Linked DNA regions of Sphaerotilus microaerophilus. The protein of the gene in region 1 interacts with the protein of each later gene in a pairwise test. Links are inferred from orthologs where the notes say so. Each region holds a gene or a part of one and is shown on either strand. Other genes may lie near its edges.

The links. The genes of interacting proteins can lie anywhere in the genome.
Region 2: the proteins of ribD (region 1) and accC interact in binary tests that used the Escherichia coli proteins (3 or more experiments, as listed by UniProt). The link is inferred for Sphaerotilus microaerophilus from one-to-one orthologs.

Annotation. Positions count from the first base shown.
Region 1 is NZ_AP025730.1:4,746,982-4,752,509, forward strand. Bases 1,183-4,076 are described here. They hold ribD (bifunctional diaminohydroxyphosphoribosylaminopyrimidine deaminase/5-amino-6-(5-phosphoribosylamino)uracil reductase RibD), read left to right. Parts: upstream 1,183-2,011; coding sequence 2,012-3,142; downstream 3,143-4,076. Other genes in these bases: NGK70_RS20270 (type IV pilus modification PilV family protein), read left to right, coding at 1,183-1,883; ribBA (bifunctional 3,4-dihydroxy-2-butanone-4-phosphate synthase/GTP cyclohydrolase II), read left to right, coding at 3,223-4,076. Outside these bases: NGK70_RS20265 (hypothetical protein), read left to right, coding at 1-618; more of NGK70_RS20270, read left to right, coding at 633-1,182; more of ribBA, read left to right, coding at 4,077-4,323; ribH (6,7-dimethyl-8-ribityllumazine synthase), read left to right, coding at 4,413-4,877; transcription antitermination factor NusB, read left to right, coding at 4,874-5,398; NGK70_RS20295 (pyridoxal phosphate-dependent aminotransferase), read left to right, coding at 5,395-5,528. UniProt on the Escherichia coli protein: Converts 2,5-diamino-6-(ribosylamino)-4(3h)-pyrimidinone 5'-phosphate into 5-amino-6-(ribosylamino)-2,4(1h,3h)-pyrimidinedione 5'-phosphate.
Region 2 is NZ_AP025730.1:6,022,814-6,026,907, forward strand. Bases 1-2,999 are described here. They hold accC (acetyl-CoA carboxylase biotin carboxylase subunit), read left to right. Parts: upstream 1-824; coding sequence 825-2,174; downstream 2,175-2,999. Other genes in these bases: aroQ (type II 3-dehydroquinate dehydratase), read left to right, coding at 1-164; accB (acetyl-CoA carboxylase biotin carboxyl carrier protein), read left to right, coding at 266-715; prmA (50S ribosomal protein L11 methyltransferase), read left to right, coding at 2,189-2,999. Also shown: more of prmA, read left to right, coding at 3,000-3,097; NGK70_RS26205 (zinc-ribbon and DUF3426 domain-containing protein), read left to right, coding at 3,171-4,094. UniProt on the Escherichia coli protein: This protein is a component of the acetyl coenzyme A carboxylase complex; first, biotin carboxylase catalyzes the carboxylation of the carrier protein and then the transcarboxylase transfers the carboxyl group to form malonyl-CoA.

The DNA of each region.
Region 1 (5,528 bases):
AGCACCACGCTGGTCAACGGCGACCCGTCCAGCGGCGGCCTGACCGTGCAGGGCGGCGCCGGGGTGACCGTGGATCCACTGGCACGCCTGCTGCCACCCGCGGGCCGCGCGCCTGCCGACAGCATCGTGGCAGGCGACGCCAGCCTCGGTGGCAGCGGCGATGCCCCGTGGCGACACTGGTTCGGCCTCTCCGAAAGTGCACTGCGGGCCCTGCCGACCTGGCAGCGCCTGGGCTGCCCTGGCTCCTGCAGCGCTGACCAGGTCAGCGCGGCCCTTGACGCCGGCCACCGCGCCCTCTGGCTGGACGGTGCGCTGCAGGTCAGCAGCGAGGTGACCTGGGGCAGCGATGCACGGCCCGTGCTCTTGGTGGTGCGCGGCGCGGTGCAGCTCAACGGACCGATGCGCCTGCGCGGCCTGCTGATCGCCACCAGCGTCCAGTGGCAGCAGTCCGCCAGCGGCAGCGCGCGCCTGCAGGGCGCCGTGGTCAGCCTGGGCAGCAGCAGCCTGTCCGGCCCGGTGGAACTGGTGCGCGACGCCGCCATCCTGCAGCGCCTGCGCGAGCTGCCCGGCGCCTACCTGCCGGTGCCGGGCAGCTGGCAGGACTTCGACAACCGCTGAACGCCGCCAGCGCCATGGCCACCACCACGTCTCTCCGCGCCATCGCTCGACGCGCCTGCACGCTGCGACGCCGCGGCGGCCTGGCGCTGATCGAGGTGCTGATCGCCACCGCGCTGCTCGGCCTGGGCAGCGCCGCACTGATGCGGCTGCACCTCCACCTGCGCCATGGCAGTGAGGTTGCCCGGCAGCGCGCCGAGGCCCTGCGGCTGGCGGAGGAGGACCTGGAGACCCTGCGCGCCTACACCCGGCTGGACAGCGGCGGGGGCAGTGGTGGAGGTGGCAGCGGTGCGGCCTGGTCGGCGATCGGCAACCTCGCCGCCCAGGAAGTCACCGACCTGGGCGGGCCCACCGTGTACACCCGGTCGCGCTCGGTCAGCCCCGCCGCCGCCCCGGCGCTGAAGTCCGTCACGGCGACACTCGCCTGGACCGACCGCCACGGCGAAGCCCGGCAGCTCAGGCTGCCCACGCTGGTCGCCGGCCTCGACCCGGCCCTGATCGGCGCCCTGCTGCTGCGCCGCGGCGACGAACGCGGACTCGGTGCACTCGGCCGGCACCCGCTCATCCCGGTGACGGCGCGCGAACTCAGCGACGGCCGCATCGCCTACAAGCCGCGCGCCAGCGGCACCCTGACCTGGGTCTTCGATGCGGCCACCGCGCAGGTGACGGCGCGCTGCCAGAGCCCCGCCGGGCTCGCCAGCGCCGACCTCACCGCGGCGCAGATCAGCGGCTGCCGGGCGATCAGCGGCCTGCTGCTGGCCGGCGTGCTGCGCTTTGCCACTCAGGGTGACACGCTCAGGGCCACCGATGCCGAGAACCCGCTGGGCAGCGCGATGGACCTCGACCTGCGCCTGAGCCTGAGCAGCACCGGCCACCCCGACCCGGCCTGGGAATGCGAGGACGACGCCCCCGACGGGGCCCCGCCGGCCGCCACCGCCCAGACCGTGGTGCACTACGCCTGCGTCGTGCAGCCCGCTGGCAACCCGCCCCAGTGGTCGGGCCGGCTCGACGTCGTGCCGCGGGGCTGGGCCATCGCCGATGGGGGCGACGGCGCCCTGCGCATCTGCCGCTACAGCGCCGACCACGATGGCAACGGACGCATCGACAACCGCGAGCACCCCCTGCGCTACGCGGGGGTCGGCGAACCGCTGGGGGACCAGAACTTCCTCGTCGTGCGCGCGGCGGCCGGCTGCCCGCGCGACGCCCCTGCCAGCATGGGCGTGCCGGCCAACTGGGTGGATGACAGCACGGTCGCGCATCAGCCCTGACAATGCGCCATCGCGGTGCGCCTCCGGGGCGCACCGCCCCCTTGTCCCTCTGCATCTCCGTGACCCCTGTACCGAGCTTCCCCACCCAGACCGACCCCACCGCGTACAGCGCCGCCGACCAGGCCCACATGCAGCTCGCGCTGGACCTGGCCGAACAGGCCATCGGCCTGACCGAGCCCAACCCGCGCGTGGGCTGCGTCATCGCCACGCCGCAGGGGCAGGTGCTCGGCAGCGGCCACACCCAGCAGGCCGGCGGGCCGCACGCCGAGGTGATGGCGCTGCGCGCCGCGCGCGAGTCCGCTGGGGATGCGGCCCTGCGTGGCGCCACCGCCTATGTCACGCTGGAGCCCTGCGCCCATCACGGCCGCACGCCGCCCTGCGCCGATGCGCTCCTCGCCGCCGGCATCGCCCGCGTGGTGGCCAGCCTGCGTGACCCCTTTCCCCAGGTGGCCGGCCAGGGGCTGGTCCGGCTGGCCGCTGCGGGCGTGCGGGTGGAGCTGGGCCTGGGCGCCGCTCGCGCGCAGGAGCAGAACCTGGGCTTCTTCTCGCGCGTGCTGCGTGGCCGGCCCTGGGTGCGGCTGAAGATCGCCGCCAGCCTGGATGGGCTGACCGCCCTGCCCAACGGCCGCAGCCAGTGGATCACCGGCCCGGATGCGCGGCGCGACGGCCACGCCTGGCGCCAGCGCGCCGGCGCGGTGCTCACCGGCATCGGCACCGTGCGCGACGACGACCCGCGCCTGGACGTGCGCCTGGTGCCCAGCCCGCGCCAGCCGCTGCGCGTGCTGCTCGACAGCGGCCTGGCCGTCGACGCCAGCGCCCGGCTGCTGCAGCCGCCCGGTGACGTGCTGGTCTACACCGCGGCGGCGCCGGCCTGCGACCCCGGCTTCGACCCTGCCCGCATCCAGGTCATCCCCGCCCCGCCGCCGGACTCCGTGGCCGACGACCAGGCCCGCACCCGCGTGCACCTGGACAGCGTGCTGGCCGACCTGGCGCAGCGCGGCGTCAATGAACTGCACGTCGAGGCCGGGTACACGCTCAACGGCGCCTTCATCGCCGCCGACCTGGTCGACGAGCTGCTGCTCTACCTCGCCCCCAAGCTGCTCGGCCAGGGCCGCGGGCTGGCGTCCTTCGGGCCGCTGGTCACGCTCGACGGCGCGCCGCAGCTCGACTTTCAACGCATCGATCGCATCGGCGACGACCTGCGTGTGCTCGCCCGCCCGCGCGGGCGGCTCGCCGGCTGGCTCACTGACGCGGCCTGACGGCCCCCGCAAGCGCCGCCACGCGCCCGGCCGTCGGCCCTGCGGCGCGCGGCGGCTGACGCGGCGCCTACAATCCCAGGATGGCGATATCACCGATTCCTGAGCTGGTGGCTGAAATGGCGGCCGGCCGCATGGTCATCCTCGTTGACGAGGAAGACCGCGAGAACGAAGGCGACCTGGTCATGGCCGCCGACCTCGTGACCCCCGAGGCGGTCAACTTCATGGCCAAGTACGGCCGTGGACTGATCTGCCTGACGCTCACGCGCGAGCGCTGCGAGTTCCTGCAGCTGCCGCCGATGGCGCCGCGCAACGGCACCAAGCACGGCACCGCGTTCACCGTGTCGATCGAGGCGGCCGAGGGCATCTCCACCGGCATCTCGGCGGCCGACCGGGCCCGCACCGTGCAGGTGGCGGTGGCCCGCGAGACGCAGCCGCGCGACCTGGTGCAGCCCGGCCACATCTTCCCGCTGCAGGCGCAGGACGGCGGCGTGCTCATGCGCGCCGGCCACACCGAGGCCGGCTGCGACCTGGCCCGCATGGCCGGGCTGGCCCCCGCGTCGATGATCTGCGAGATCATGAACGATGACGGCACCATGGCCCGCCTGCCCGAGCTGGAGGTGTTCGCCAGGGAGCACGGCATCAAGATCGGCACCATCGCCGACCTGATCGCCTACCGCAGCCGCAACGAATCGCTGATCGAGCGCCTGGGTGAGCAGGCACTGACCACGCCCTGGGGCGATTTCCGCTGCAGCACCTACCGCGACCGCACCGGCCAGGTCCACCTGGCGCTGGCCGTGGGCCAGTGGCAGCCCGAGGACGAGGTGCTGGTGCGCGTGCACGAGCCGCTCTCGGTGCTGGACCTGCTGGACGCCAGCAACCGCCACTCCTGGGCCCTGCCCAAGGCGTTGACGGCGCTGCAAGCGGCTGGGCGCGGTGTCGCCGTGCTGCTCAATGCCGGACACGACGCCGAGGCCCTGCTCGGCCTGATCGCCCCCGCGACCACCGCGTCGGGGGCGACCGCCCGGCCCAGCGCGGCCGACCTGCGCACCTACGGCGTGGGCGTGCAGATCCTGCTGCAGCAGGGCGTGCGCCGCATGAAGCTGCTGAGCAACCGCCGTCGCATGCCCAGCATGACGGGCTACGGGCTGGAAGTCACCGGCTTCCTCTCCACGCAGGACTGAAACCCCGGCGGCAGGTTCCCGCCGCGGTGCGGCCCGCGCGGGCCGGTGCCGTGGCGAGGCCGTCGCGCCAAACCAACGAGGACCGACCCATGCAGGGTGCAGACAAGGGCGTTACCGCCGAACTCAACGGCGAAGACCTGCACGTGGCCATCGTGCAGGCCCGCTTCAACGCCGCCATCACCGAGCAGCTGGCCGAGAGCTGCATCGCCGAGTTGCTGGCGCTGGGCGTGGCGCGCAAGCACATCCGTCACGTCACCGTGCCGGGCGCGCTGGAGATCCCCATCGCACTGCAGACCCTGGCCGAGACCAAGGACCACGACGCGCTGATCGCCCTGGGCTGCATCATCCGCGGCGAGACCTACCACTTCGAACTGGTCGCCAACGAGAGTGGCGCGGGCGTGACCCGCGTGTCGCTGGACCACGGCCTGCCAGTCGCCAACGCCATCCTCACCGTCGAGAACGAGGCCCAGGCCTGGGCCCGCGCCGAAGAGAAGGGCCGCGACGCCGCCCGCGTGGTGGTCGAGATGGCCAACCTGCTGGGAGACCTGACGTGAACGCCCCTTCGGAAACCCCCGGCACCCGCGGCGCCCCTGCGGGCCCGAGCCCATCCGCCCAGAAGCCGCCGCGGCCCAAGTCGGCCCGCCGCCGCTCTCGCGAGCTGGCTCTGCAGGGTCTGTACGAGTGGCAGGTCAACCGTGCCGAGGCCCGCGTGGTGCATGCCCACATCCGCGAGCAGGACGAGTACAACCTCTGTGACAGCACCCACTTCGACGCCCTGCTGAGCGGCTGCATCGAGCAGGTCGCCATGCTGGACGCCGAGTTTGCGCCGCACCTGGACCGCAAGGTCACCGAACTGTCGCCGGTCGAGCACGGCGTGCTGCTGATTGGCACCTACGAGCTGCAGCACTGCCTGGACGTGCCCTATCGCGTCGTCATCAACGAGGCGGTCGAGCTGGCCAAGGTCTACGGCGGCACCGACGGCCACAAGTTCGTCAACGGCGTGCTCGACCGCACCGCCAAGGACCTGCGCGCCGCCGAGGTGGCCGCCTACCGGCCCGCCCCGCGCAAGGGATGACGAGCGCCCTCGCGTCGACCATGTCGGTCATGCCGACGGTGGCCGCGCCGCGCCTGGCCCGGCGCGTCGAGGTCATCGAGCCCTTCTGGGTGATGGAGTGCGCCAAGGCGGCCGACGTGATCGCCCGCAG
Region 2 (4,094 bases), 1.3 Mb from region 1 along the record:
CGATCCCGTTCGTCGAGGTGCACCTGTCCAACGTGCACCGGCGCGAGGCCTTCCGCCACCATTCCTACTTCTCCGATGTGGCCGAGGGCGTGATCGTCGGCCTCGGCCCGCTGGGCTACCGGCTGGCGCTGGACTACGCGCTGCAGCGCGCCGCACCGCGCTGATTCCCGTCCGGCTGCGGCTGGCCCCAGTCCGTGCCCCTGCGGGCATCCGGCCAGGCCAGCCCCATCCAGCCCCCCCCCGAACCAGTCACCTGGAGCTTCCCATGGATCTACGCAAACTGAAGACCCTCATCGACCTCGTGTCGGATTCCAACATCGCCGAACTCGAGATCACCGAGGCCGACGGCAAGGTGCGCATCGTCAAGAGCAGCCCGGTGGTGACCGTGGCGCACGCGGCCCCGATGGTGGCCGCTGCCCCAGTCCTTGCGGCTGCTCCTGTCGCTGCACCCGCCGCCGCCCCTGCCGCCCCCGAGTTGACCGGGCACATCATCAAGTCCCCGATGGTCGGCACCTTCTACCGTGCCTCCAGCCCGGGCGCCAAGGCGCTGGCCGACGTCGGCCAGCAGGTCAAGGAAGGCCAGGCGGTGTGCATCATCGAGGCGATGAAGATCATGAATGAGATCGAGTCCGACCACGCGGGCACGATCACCAAGGTGCTGGTCGAGAATGGCCAGGCCGTCGAGTACGGCCAACCGCTGTTCATCATCGAGTGAGCCGGCGTCACCGCCTGCCCAGCCGAGTGGGCGAGCAGGTGGGGCAGATCGACCGGGCCCGGCATCCTGCGCGGGCCCTCAGCGTGCCCATGAGGCCGCGGAGAAGTACATGTTCAAGAAGATCCTGATTGCCAACCGGGGTGAGATCGCCCTGCGTATCCAGCGCGCGTGTCGGGAAATGGGCGTGGGGGCGGTGGTCGTCTACTCAGAGGCGGACCGCGACGCAAAGTACGTCAAGCTGGCCGACGAGGCGGTGTGCATCGGCCCGGCCCCCTCGGCCCAGAGCTACCTGCACATGCCCGCGATCATCTCGGCCGCCGAGGTGACCGACGCCGAGGCCATCCACCCGGGTTACGGCTTCCTGTCGGAGAACGCCAACTTCGCCGAGCGCGTCGAACGCAGCGGTTTTGCCTTCATCGGCCCCACGCCCGAGTCGATCCGCCTGATGGGCGACAAGGTTTCTGCGAAGAACGCAATGATCGAGGCGGGTGTGCCCACCGTCCCCGGCTCGGCCGGTGCGCTGCCTGATGGCGCCGACGAGATCATCCTCACGGCCCGCCAGGTCGGCTACCCGGTGATCATCAAGGCCGCGGGCGGCGGCGGCGGCCGCGGCATGCGCGTGGTGCACACCGAGGGCGCCTTGCTCAACGCGGTGCAGACCACCAAGGCCGAGGCGGGTGCCGCCTTTGGCAACCCGGCGGTCTACATGGAGAAATTCCTGGAGAACCCCCGCCACGTCGAGATCCAGATCCTGGCCGACCAGCATGGCAACGCAGTGTGGCTGGGTGAGCGCGACTGCTCGATGCAGCGGCGGCACCAGAAGATCATCGAGGAGGCGCCGGCACCGGGCATTCCGCGCAAGGTGATCGAGAAAATCGGCGAGCGCTGCGCCGCCGCCTGCAAGAAGATCGGCTACCGGGGTGCCGGCACCTTCGAGTTCCTGTTCGAGAACGGCGAGTTCTACTTCATCGAGATGAACACCCGCGTCCAGGTGGAACACCCGGTGACCGAGTTGATCACCGGCGTGGACATCGTGCAGCAGCAGATCCGCATCGCCGCGGGCGAGAAGCTGCCGTTCACGCAGAAGCAGATCTCGGTGCGCGGACACGCCATCGAGTGCCGCATCAACGCCGAGGATCCCTACACCTTCCTGCCCTCGCCAGGCCGCATCACGATGTGGCATCCACCGGGGGGCCCCGGCGTGCGCGTGGACTCGCACGCGTACACCAACTACTACGTGCCGCCCAACTACGACTCGATGATCGGCAAGATCATCGTCCACGGCGATACGCGCGACCAGGCGCTGGCCCGCATGCGCAGCGCGCTGCAGGAAACGCTGGTCGAAGGCATCTCGACCAACATCCCGCTGCATCGCGAACTCATGGCCGACAAGGCCTTCATCGACGGCGGCACCAGCATCCACTATCTGGAAGGCTGGATGGCGCAACGCCGCCGCTGACCTGGAGCCCCCTGATGGTCGAATTGCTGCTGCTGGTGCCTGCCACCGGCGTGGACCTCGTCAGCGACGCCCTGCTGGAGCTTGATGCTGCGGCGGTGACCGTCGAGGACGCCGATGCGGACACCCCCGACGAGCAGCCGATCTTCGGCGAGCCGGGCATGCCGCAAACGCAGACCGAGAAGGTCGCCGGCTGGCAACGCTCGGTGCTGAAGGCCCTGTTCGAGGACGAAGCAGCGGCCCAGGCCGCCTGCGTCGGGCTGCTGGAACTCGATGAGGCCCAGGGCGTTCATGTGCAGGGCGTTCGACCGGTCGAGGAGCAGGACTGGGTGCGCCTTACCCAGTCCCAGTTCTCGCCCGTGCCGATCACGCCGACGTTCTGGATCGTGCCCAGCTGGCATGAGGTGCCGGCGCAGGCGCGTGAGGTGATCCGCCTGGATCCGGGCCTGGCCTTCGGGACCGGCACGCACCCCACCACCCGCATGTGCCTGCGCTGGATCGCCAACCAGTCCGCCTCACTGTCGGGCAGCTGGGACCGCGTGCTGGACTATGGTTGCGGCTCGGGCATCCTGGCCATCGCGGCGTCCAAGTTTGGTGCTGGCAGCGTCGACGCGGTGGACATCGACCCGGCAGCTGTCGAGTCCTCGGCCCGCAATGCCGATGCCAACGGCGTGCAACTGCACTGCGGACTGCCTGAGGCCGCCGAGGGAACGTACCCCCTGGTGCTGGCCAACATCCTCTCTGCACCGCTGAAGTTGCTGGCCCCGCTGCTGTGCGGCCACGTCACATCCGGTGGCCACCTGGTGCTGGCGGGCATCCTGGAGCGGCAGATCGAAGAACTCCGCACCGCCTACGCACCCTGGGTCGAACTGCAGGTATCGGACACGCAAGAGGGCTGGGTGCTGTTGACAGCCCGCCGGCCGTGACCAGCGACCAGACTGTCGGTCGACGATGAGTCTAGCCACGTCGTGCCCGTCCTGCGGGACAGTCTTCAAGGTGGTGGAAGACCAACTCAAGGTCTCCGAAGGCTGGGTACGCTGCGGCCACTGCCACGACGTGTTCAATGCGCTCGAAGGTCTCTTCGACCTGGAGCGGCGTGATTCGATGATGCAGGGACTTCGCACCCTGCCGGGCGCACTCGACGTGGAACCAGCCGTGCGGCCTGACCGGGGCGGACTGGCCGCTGAACCCACCGAGGTGACGCCTCCGGCCGACATGCCACACGCTGCTCCGGTGGCGGAAACGCAACCGACCGCTGCCCCAGGGGATGCTCCGGCGGTGGAGACGTCGACTGCGATGGCTCCTCTGCAACGATCTGCAGACAAGAACGCACATCCGGGGCATCGCCCACAGGATCCTGCAGAGCGATCCGAACCGCCCACACAAGCCGACGACGAGGCCGAGGATACGCTGTTGGCAGGGGATGTTTCTCAGACACCTCTGCAGGATGAAGCGTCCAAGAAGCGTACCCGCGCCATCGAACAGCACATCGATCGCGAAGAAGAGTCCGCCCCCCCTTCCACGACCGCAGCGACCGAGGAGGCCCTGATTGCCTCGACACTTGCTGCGGACAACCATCCAGAAGATCTTCCTGCATTCGTGCTGGACGCCGAGCGGCGTGCAAGATGGAATCGGCCTCTGGTACGGGGGACCGTGACCGTGGCCGTACTGGCTGGCGCCCTGCTCTTGGCAGGCCAGGTCGCTGTCCATCGCCGCGATCAGATCGCCGCCGTTTGCGAAAGTTGCCAGGGACCTCTTGGCTCCCTGTCGGCTTCGCTGGGCCTGTCCTTGCGTCCACCGGTCGTTCTGGAAGCCGTCGAGGTCGACAACGCGGTGCTCACGCACCCACCCGGCGTAGATGGTTACCGACTCACGGTGCAGGTACGGAACCATTCATCGCATGAGGTCTCGGCGCCGCACATG